3 linked regions of the Paraglaciecola sp. L3A3 genome follow. The protein of the gene in region 2 interacts with the protein of the main gene of each other region in a pairwise test. Links are inferred from orthologs where the notes say so. Each region holds a gene or a part of one and is shown on either strand. Other genes may lie near its edges. The genes, in order: GQR87_RS19065, GQR87_RS06410 and bolA.

Region 1 (2,940 bases), 3.1 Mb from region 2 along the record:
TATTCGTAGTACCTTAGATTATATTACTAACCTAGTTCCAGGCTCAAAAGTGAGCTTTCAAATAATTCGTGATGGTAATAAATTAAACTTAGAAATGACAGTAGCCGAATTAGAGCAGTAATCGGCTACTTAAATAGTCTGTTACTCACTGACTCTTTGTATATTTGCGCCTAGACCATTTAATTTACGTTCAATATGTTCGTAACCACGATCTAGATGATAGATTCTATCTACTTTAGTTTGTCCTTCAGCCACTAACCCCGCAATCACTAAACTTGCGGACGCTCGTAAATCAGTGGCCATCACTTGCGCACCTTTTAATTTCGATTTACCGTCACAGACAGCACTGTTTCCTTGTAAGGTAATTGCAGCCCCCATACGTTGTAACTCAGGCACATGCATGAAGCGGTTCTCAAAAATATTCTCCGTTATAACCCCTGTCCCTTCAGCAAGACAATTTAGTGCCACAAATTGTGCCTGCATATCAGTCGGGAATCCTGGATGGGGAGCAGTTTTGATGTCGACACTTTTTAAGGATCGGCCTGTCATATCTAATTCAATCCAATCTTCACCCACTTCTAATTTAGCCCCAGCTTTAGCTAATTTATCTAATACCGCATCCAAAGTATGTGGTGCAGCATTTTCACAACGAATTTTACCGCCAGTTACTGCACCAGCAATAAGAAAGGTACCAGTTTCAATGCGATCAGGTAGTACTTTATAACGGCACCCAGCCAGAGAATTGACACCCTGGATAGTGATCTTGTCACTACCCGCATTTGCCACTTTTGCCCCCATCGCATTTAAGCAATTGGCAAGGTCAACAATTTCAGGTTCGCGTGCCGCATTCTCAAGTATGGTTTCACCTTCAGCTAAACAGGCAGCCATCATTAAGTTTTCAGTGGCACCTACACTGACCACATCCATAAAGATATGTGCTCCTTGTAGCTTTCCATTTACCTTAGCTTGAATATAACCACTATCTACATCAATAATTGCGCCCATTTGTTCCAGACCTTGCAGATGCAAATTCACAGGTCTAGCACCTATTGCACAACCACCGGGTAAAGATACTGTCGCTTCACCAAACTTAGCAAGTAATGGACCTAATACTAAAATCGAGGCACGCATGGTTTTAACTAATTCATAAGAGGCATTAAAATTATTAATATGGCTCGGGTCAATTTGTACAGATTGACCATCAATGCGTTCAGCCTTAGCCCCTAATTCACTGAGTAAAGATAAACTAGTATGAATATCCCTCAGCTCAGGAACATTATCAAAATAACAAATAGAGTCAGCAAGTATGGCAGACATAAGAATGGGAAGGGCGGCATTTTTAGCACCGGAAATAGTCACCGTGCCTTGTAAAGGCGGGCAAGCCTCTATAATTAATTTGTCCATGACAATACTCTATTTAGATAATAACTGGGGGAAGAAAGTACAGGCTGATAACTATTGAGGAAGATTAAATAACTTTTCTCTTTTCCACTGTGTTTCGGTAAAGGTTTTAATAGACACTGCATGCATCACACCTTCGGCAATTTTCTCTGCTAGAGGCGCATATACAAATTGCTGTTTTTTAACTCGACTCATCTCTGCAAATTTATCGCTGACCGCAATAACTTGAAAGTGAGACCCCTCACCACTAACGTGAACCTCAGCTAGTCCAAGAGTTTCTTTTAATAATGTTTCTATTTGTTGATTGTCCATTGTCGATCCGAAATATGGTGAATAACTGCCTATTGTACCGACAAAAAGCTATCAACGTCGCTAATTTTTGCTAAATTAACCAAAGTTTCAGGAATATCTTTTATCACAAACTTAATGTTTTTCTGGTTACAGTCTTTTAATAAATTGATTAACCATGCGAGGCCAGCGGTATCAGTATGCTCAATTCCAGACATATCTAATGTGGCGATTTCTTTTGGCGAAGCTTGGCTAAACAGAACAAGCTCCTGTAAAGATTGCTGAAACGCAGGTACGGTATTACGATTTAAATCACCTTGCAGGGCAAAATAACCGCTACCTTGTTCAACAACAGTAAGTGCTTTCACCTAACTATCCTTTTTGTTAGATTCAAGAACTAAGGGTTTAGCAATCGCACCTTTCATCAAGTCAATGACCGCTTGAATTCCGTCTTTACGTAGGATGGCTTCAAACTCACTTTGTTTACTTGATAACATACTGATGCCTTCAGCAACCATGTCATAAGTTTTCCACTCATTAGTGCGTTTGTTTTTCCGCAATTTGAAGGAAATATTAATATCAGGGCGGTTTGGATCTTTAATAATAGCCCGAACCGTCACAGCCGTTTCATCATCGATTTCTCTAGTTGGCTGAAACTCTACTTGTTGATTTTTATAATAAGATAAAGCAATAGAATAAGTGGTAATTAAGTATGAGCGGAACACACTAATATATTCAGGTATTTTATCTTTAGGCACTTTTTTGAAGTTATTACCTAGCACTTTTAAAGCAGAGAAATTGTAATCAATATGAGGTAATAGCTCCTCTTCCATAATGGTACGCAATAATTCTGGGTTCTTTTCAATTTCAGGCTGTTCACTTTTAATTCGATCAAAAGTTTTATTGGCCACTACTTGGATCATTTCGTAAGGGTTCAACTCGTCTGCTTGAATCATTCCAGACGTAAATAAGAAACACCCGCCCACTACTAATTGGGTCAATCGTTTTAACACTATAAACTCTCCTTTATACCTTAATCGTTATTGCCAAACAAAAATTGACCGATAAGGTCTTCTAACACCAATGCTGATTTAGTGTCTTCTATGTAGTCACCATCAGCTAAATTTTCAATGCCGTCTATAGCGAAACCCGGTTGAAAACCAATATATTGTTCACCCAACAAACCCGAAGTTAATATAGACACCGAACTAGTTTCTGGAAATGTTTTAAATTCTGAGGAAATACTCATAG
Region 2 (3,135 bases):
TTTTTGCTTAAAAAATAGCTAGCAGTTGTGAATACAAGAAAAACACAAGTATTTCACAGAGAAAACTACAAAACAGTAGCTAACCTGAGTTCTGGATAAGAAATATCGTCTAAGCTAAATTTATCACTACAATTCAATAGCGTAATAACGTGTTATTGCTAGACAATCCAACGCCGCTAGGCACAAAAATAGCGTTATCGAGAGATTTGGCTTATCCAGTATTTAGGTTAGCTAGTAAATAGGTGGTAGAGAATAGTTAAAAAAACACCGTTATCGTTTAATTTGACGGGCTAAAGCCACGACCTACATCGCTTTTATCTTTAGCTGCTTCATTCTGCCCCACGCTGCTTTTCGTCTTTTGTAGGTGTCCATTTATGGCGTCTATTGTTTAATTTGACGGGCTAAAGCCACGACCTACATCGCTTTTATCTTTCACTATTTCCTAGCTACTATCTCCTAATTACTGCTCTTCTCTGTTCCAACAAAAAAGCCAGCGATAAACGCTGGCTTTAAAATTTACTTTTTAAGTACTTACTAAATGCTGATTAAGCGAAGTTTGCTGATGCAAATTCCCAGTTAACCAATGCCCAAAAACCTTCTAGGTATTTAGGACGAAGGTTACGGTAATCGATGTAGTAAGCATGTTCCCATAAATCTACAGTTAGCACTGGAGTTAGGCTGTCGTCTGTTAACGGAGTCGCAGCATTGCTTGTGTTGACAATGTCTAGGCTACCGTCAGCTGTTTTAACTAACCAAGTCCAGCTTGAACCGAAGTTGTTAACTGCTTTGTCGTTTAACGCCACTTTGAAGTCTGCGAAAGAACCCCATTTAGCATTAATTGCATCAGCTAGTGCGCCAGTTGGCTCACCGCCACCATTTGGGCTTAAGCTGTTCCAGTAAAAAGTATGGTTCCAGATTTGTGCTGCGTTGTTAAAAACGCCACCTTCAGAATTCTTAACGATTTCTTCTAGGCTCTTGCTGGCTAAATCAGTACCTTCAACTAAACCATTTAACTTAGTTACGTAAGTTGCATGATGTTTACCGTAGTGATATTCCAATGTCTCAGCTGAGATATGTGGTTCTAAAGCGTTTTTTTCATAAGGAAGTGCGGGTAATTCAAAAGCCATGTTGTTTCTCCATTAGATAGTTAAAATGTGTCACTATTCAAAACGAACTAAATGCTAGTACTTTATGTCGCAATGTAAAAGTACTGGTTAGTTATTTATTACAATTATTTCGAACTAATGAAATTGAGTCATTTTAGAATTTTTCAAGGCTAAGATTGGTATTAGTCCTTGAAAAAGTTAAACTTGCCGCCAGATCTGCAACAATTAAAATTTGAAATGAGAGCCACTATGGAAACTATTGACAAAATTAAGCAACAAATAGAAGAGAACCCAATCTTATTGTACATGAAAGGTTCGCCTAAGTTACCTAACTGTGGTTTTTCGTCGCAAGCGTCACAAGCATTAATGCAATGCGGTGAACAATTTGCCTATGTAGATATTTTACAAAACCCTGATATTCGTGCAGAACTACCTAAATATGCAAATTGGCCTACTTTTCCACAATTGTGGGTAGACGGTGAGCTAATTGGTGGTTGTGACATTATTATGGAAATGGCACAGCAAGGCGAACTACAAGAAGTGATTAAAGAGTCTGTCGCTAAACGTGCAGGCGATGCTGTTGAATAGTTGAATAAGCTAATCATCAGATAAAAAAATAGAGCGTTTATCGCTCTATTTTTTTGTCTTGTTATCGCCGACTAAATAGCAAAAGCTATTCACCACAGAAGTTACAGAGCGCTACGCTCACAGAGAACAGCAAAAAGCATTGGCTAGGAAATAGATTTTAGTAGGTAGGCGTAATAAACCAAAGGGTTAGACGGGCTAAAGCCACGACCTACATCGCTTTTATCTTTTCTGCTCCACTCAGCTTCATGCTGCTTTTCTTCTTTTGTAGGTCGTCCATTTATGGCGTCTATTGTTTAATTTGACGAGCTAAAGCCACGACCTACAATGTTCAGAATTTTCATTGTATTAACTACCTCCTATCTCCTATTTACTGCTTTAAACTATAAAGCAGGTCCTGGAGTTAATGGTTTAGTTAATTTTTCTGTGACTTTTAAACGCCTATCTAAATCATCAATTCGATTCGTTAAGTTATTATTAGCTAAAGCCGTGGATATTAACTTTTCTCGCAAGCTGGCCAGTTGTTGCTCAACTTCAGCATCACCAGAACTGACTTGAACCAATTGCTCTTGTACTTGTTTAAGCATACTGCTTTGGTTGGTTAATTGTTCTTTAAGTAAGCTTATTTCAGTATCGTTTCCAGATGACGTCTCTTTTAGCGATTTAATATCTAGCGCATTAGAATTTTTTACTGACGCTAATGACGTTTCTAGCTTTTTAATATCCGCTTGGTTACGACGCCATGCAGAAGCCCAAAGTTTATCCATTTGATCCCATAACTCTTTGGTTTTAGCACTTAGCTCTTTTACTTGCACACCTAAAGCTACGGTTGATTGGTCCATTTCTTCACCGGTGGCAGACAAACGATTTTCTAATTCAGATATACGCACTTGGGCTTGTTGTAATACTTTATATTGTGTGGACGACCAGTAGGCTGTCACCGCACAGATTACGGCTAAAAAGAATAAAAACATAATCCATGATGGTCCCTTGGAAGGGGCGACTGGCTCTTGCGGCTCAGGATCTTTTTTACCAGTGCTATTACTCGCTTGTGCACGTGTGCGTTGAAATGATTCAAGGTCATCTTTTTCTAAGGTGAACTTAGGCATGTCATCAAAAGGGTCGTTTGCCATTATTTGTTTTACTAGTTATTGAGTATAGGTAGCAATGATTATACATAGCTATGAAAATAATGGGATAGGGGAGTGGAGTTCAGAGCAAAAATGAATGATAAAATAATCATTTTTCTTTCGTGTTCCTAAATTTTGGCAATAAATGGGTCAAATAGATCAGTGCAAGTCTGGCTTTAAGCCAAACCTGTACTGATCCTTTATTACATTTTTATTTGTTGATTAAGGCTAACTCAGCGTCGGCAGTTAATACTACCCACCAACGATTACCAAATTCGCTGTCGTATCCTACTAATGGATAATCACTACAGGCG
Region 3 (3,022 bases), 1.2 Mb from region 2 along the record:
ACTTGTCAAACAAAGCTTGGGTCGACTTTTGAATTAAATTCGCTTTACCGCCTGCTATAACTTGTGTGTTAGCCGTCACAAATTTCTGCATATCAATTAATTGCTGTTCTAACAAAGCTATGGTTTTTGGGATCTTAATTAGAATGACATCCGCATTTTTCTTCACTTCAGTGACGGAATCGTAAAAGTGATGGTCTTGAATGCTTAAATTATTTGCTGCCAGATTCTGTTTACAGGCCTGAAGACTGACATAAGAGTCACTGATCCAACTAGGTTTAGCATCTGCAAACCAGCAAGCTAATGTGCCAAAATCATCATTATAAATATGTATGGAGCATTGATTAATATTTTCAATATGTTGCTCCACATGTTCAATAATATATTCGTCTGCAGCATCCCAAGCTTGCCAGCTAGGGTGTTGTAAATTTTGCGGATATCTATGTAACTGCAAATTGCGATTTAATAAGGTTAAACTAGTGTTCATAAATTCCTGGTTTGTGCCATTTACTATTTTGAGTCATGCAACAATCTTTATTTGATAACGCTTATGATAACACGCCTGTACGTCTGAACATGCCTGATGCAGATGTTGTCTATTACCCCAATTTTGTAGATGGGCAACGGGCGACTGAATTAATGTGTATTTTACAGCAGTCATTAGCATGGAGAAAAGAACAAATCACTGTTTACGGCAAAACCTTTGATGTGCCTAGATTACAAGCATGGTACGGAGATACGGAAGCTGCTTATCAGTACTCTGGTATGACCATGCAGCCTCAGAGTTGGACTAAACAATTATTAAGCTTAAAAGAAAGTTGTGAACAAGTTACACAGACTTATTTTAATTCTGTTTTAGCTAACTTATATCGTGATGGTCAAGACGGCGTTGGACGGCATGCCGATGATGAAGAAGAGTTAGGGCGTGACCCTGTTATTGCATCATTAAGTTTTGGTGAAACTCGTAATTTAGATTTTTATCACAACTGTTTACCCAATAAATTAAGGCTTCCTTTGTTATCTGGAAGTTTGTTAGTTATGAGCGGAGAAACACAAGCGCACTGGCAACATTGTGTGGCAAAAACAAAAAAGCAGTTAGCGCCTCGAATTAATCTAACTTTCAGATATATAAAGAAAAATGCAGCCATTTAATACTTTTTGGTATATAAATTATTAAAGCTACTAGAAAAAATATATCGCTAGCACTCAATAAGTTATCTAATTACTTTTAAAATTAGTTAAGGGTCTAGTTACGTATGATACTTTTTATAGCTAAAGTTAAAATTGAAATAAAACAATAACAACAATATTTCTTAAGAGCATTATTTGCTTACTAGGTACTGAAGAGGAACACTAATGAACATTCAAAACAATATAGAAAATAAACTTTTATCCCATTTTAAACCCGAACACCTTGAAGTGATTAACGAAAGTGCTAATCACAATGTACCAGCAGGCTCAGAAAGCCATTTTAAAGTTGTGATTGTCACTCCCAAATTTTCAGGCGAAAGACTAATTAACAGACATAGAGCAGTGAATGCTGTACTAAAAGATGAATTACAGAATGATATTCATGCTTTAGCTTTACACACTTATACAGAAACAGAATGGCACAAATTATTTGGCGAATTTCCTAAATCACCTAATTGTTTGGGTGGTTCAAAACAATAAACGTTTCAACTTAGAATGTCCGAGCTTTAGCCTTAAAAAGGCTAAAGCTAATTACTTATAACCGGCACTTTCTTCCCTTTTTTTGTTAATTTTGTTAAAAATCACATATTAATAACATTACTCGTCTAGCTGGCCAACAACTTCCAGCAACTGATTAAAATAAGAACCCTCAATGTTTTTACAAACAACACTTCGTTTACAGAACACTATCGATTCTATTCATCTCTCTTTATGCAAACTAGTCAGCTGGTTCACTCTATTTATGGTGTTCATCACTTTTTTAATAGTGGTGCTCAGGTATGGCTTTAATTTAGGTTGGATTGCTATGCAAGAGTCAGTTATGTACTTGCATGCTACTGTGTTTTTATTGGGAGCGGCGCATACCTTAAAAGTTAATGAACACGTACGAGTCGATATCTTTTACCGGCAAATGAGCCGCAAACAAAAAGCTTGGGTAGATACTCTCGGTACTTTGTTACTGCTGATCCCCGTCAATACTTTTATCTTAGTGTTGAGTTTTGATTATGTGATGACATCTTGGCAATTATTTGAATCTTCGCCACAATCAGGTGGCTTACCTTTGGTTTTTGTGCTTAAAACTTTGCTCCTTTTATTTGCTGTGATTATGAATTTGCAAGGCCTAGCAGAGTTAATACGCAATATTCTATTAATTCAAAACTCACCGCCTACTGACAGCCAATCAATTAAGTTGGGGGGCATCTAATGGAATATATCTCGCTCCTTATGTTTGTAGTGGTGTGTGCTGTTTTATTGCTGGGTTATCCAGTTGCTTATTCTTTGGCTGGTACAGCATTAATTTTTGCAGGTTTTGGAGTCATGACTGGGGGATTTGAAACTGCCTATTTACATGCCTTACCTAGTCGATTATATGGCATTGTCACCAATCAAACGCTAATTGCGGTGCCACTTTTTGTGTTTATGGGCATAGTGCTAGAGAAGTCAAAAGTGGCGGGAAACTTATTAAACGCCATGACCCAATTATTTGGTCAGTATCGTGGTGGACTAGCTATATCGGTGATTCTCGTTGGAGCACTGTTAGCGGCCAGTACTGGAATAGTAGGGGCGACGGTTGTCACTATGGGCTTGCTGTCATTGCCTACCATGCTGAAACAAGGTTACTCGCCCAGTTTTGCAACTGGCAGTATTTGTGCTACCGGTACGTTAGGCCAGATTATTCCTCCGTCTATAGCTTTGGTTTTACTTGGCGATGTGTTATCAAGCGCCTATCAGAAAGCGCAACTGAATATGGGAATCTTTTCACCAGAATCCGTTTCAGTTGGCGATTTATTTGTAGGGGCGATTGTGCCCGGTATGATTTTGGTTTCGCTATATT

The links.
Region 1: the proteins of GQR87_RS06410 (region 2) and GQR87_RS19065 interact in binary tests that used the Escherichia coli proteins (3 or more experiments, as listed by UniProt). The link is inferred for Paraglaciecola sp. L3A3 from one-to-one orthologs.
Region 3: the proteins of GQR87_RS06410 (region 2) and bolA interact in binary tests that used the Escherichia coli proteins (3 or more experiments, as listed by UniProt). The link is inferred for Paraglaciecola sp. L3A3 from one-to-one orthologs.

Annotation. Positions count from the first base shown.
Region 1 is NZ_CP047023.1:4,622,210-4,625,149, forward strand. Bases 85-2,862 are described here. They hold GQR87_RS19065 (BolA family protein), read right to left. Parts: upstream 1,714-2,862; coding sequence 1,456-1,713; downstream 85-1,455. Other genes in these bases: GQR87_RS19055 (trypsin-like peptidase domain-containing protein), read left to right, coding at 85-121; murA (UDP-N-acetylglucosamine 1-carboxyvinyltransferase), read right to left, coding at 142-1,404; GQR87_RS19070 (lipid asymmetry maintenance protein MlaB), read right to left, coding at 1,743-2,057; GQR87_RS19075 (phospholipid-binding protein MlaC), read right to left, coding at 2,058-2,645; mlaD (outer membrane lipid asymmetry maintenance protein MlaD), read right to left, coding at 2,723-2,862. Outside these bases: more of GQR87_RS19055, read left to right, coding at 1-84; more of mlaD, read right to left, coding at 2,863-2,940. UniProt on the Escherichia coli protein: Involved in cell resistance against acid stress.
Region 2 is NZ_CP047023.1:1,541,630-1,544,764, forward strand. What follows is about bases 52-3,024. They hold GQR87_RS06410 (Grx4 family monothiol glutaredoxin), read left to right. Parts: upstream 52-1,355; coding sequence 1,356-1,694; downstream 1,695-3,024. Other genes in these bases: GQR87_RS06405 (Fe-Mn family superoxide dismutase), read right to left, coding at 546-1,127; GQR87_RS06415 (hypothetical protein), read right to left, coding at 2,075-2,824. Also shown: GQR87_RS06420 (metallophosphoesterase), read right to left, coding at 3,033-3,135. UniProt on the Escherichia coli protein: Monothiol glutaredoxin involved in the biogenesis of iron-sulfur clusters.
Region 3 is NZ_CP047023.1:382,135-385,156, forward strand. The notes cover bases 151-3,010. They hold bolA (transcriptional regulator BolA), read left to right. Parts: upstream 151-1,353; coding sequence 1,354-1,668; downstream 1,669-3,010. Other genes in these bases: GQR87_RS01590 (methyltransferase), read right to left, coding at 151-484; GQR87_RS01595 (alpha-ketoglutarate-dependent dioxygenase AlkB), read left to right, coding at 520-1,149; GQR87_RS01605 (TRAP transporter small permease subunit), read left to right, coding at 1,841-2,392; GQR87_RS01610 (TRAP transporter large permease subunit), read left to right, coding at 2,392-3,010. In the rest of the region: more of GQR87_RS01590, read right to left, coding at 1-150; more of GQR87_RS01610, read left to right, coding at 3,011-3,022. UniProt on the Escherichia coli protein: Transcriptional regulator that plays an important role in general stress response. Has many effects on cell morphology, cell growth and cell division. Acts by regulating the transcription of many genes, including dacA (PBP-5), dacC (PBP-6), ampC and mreB.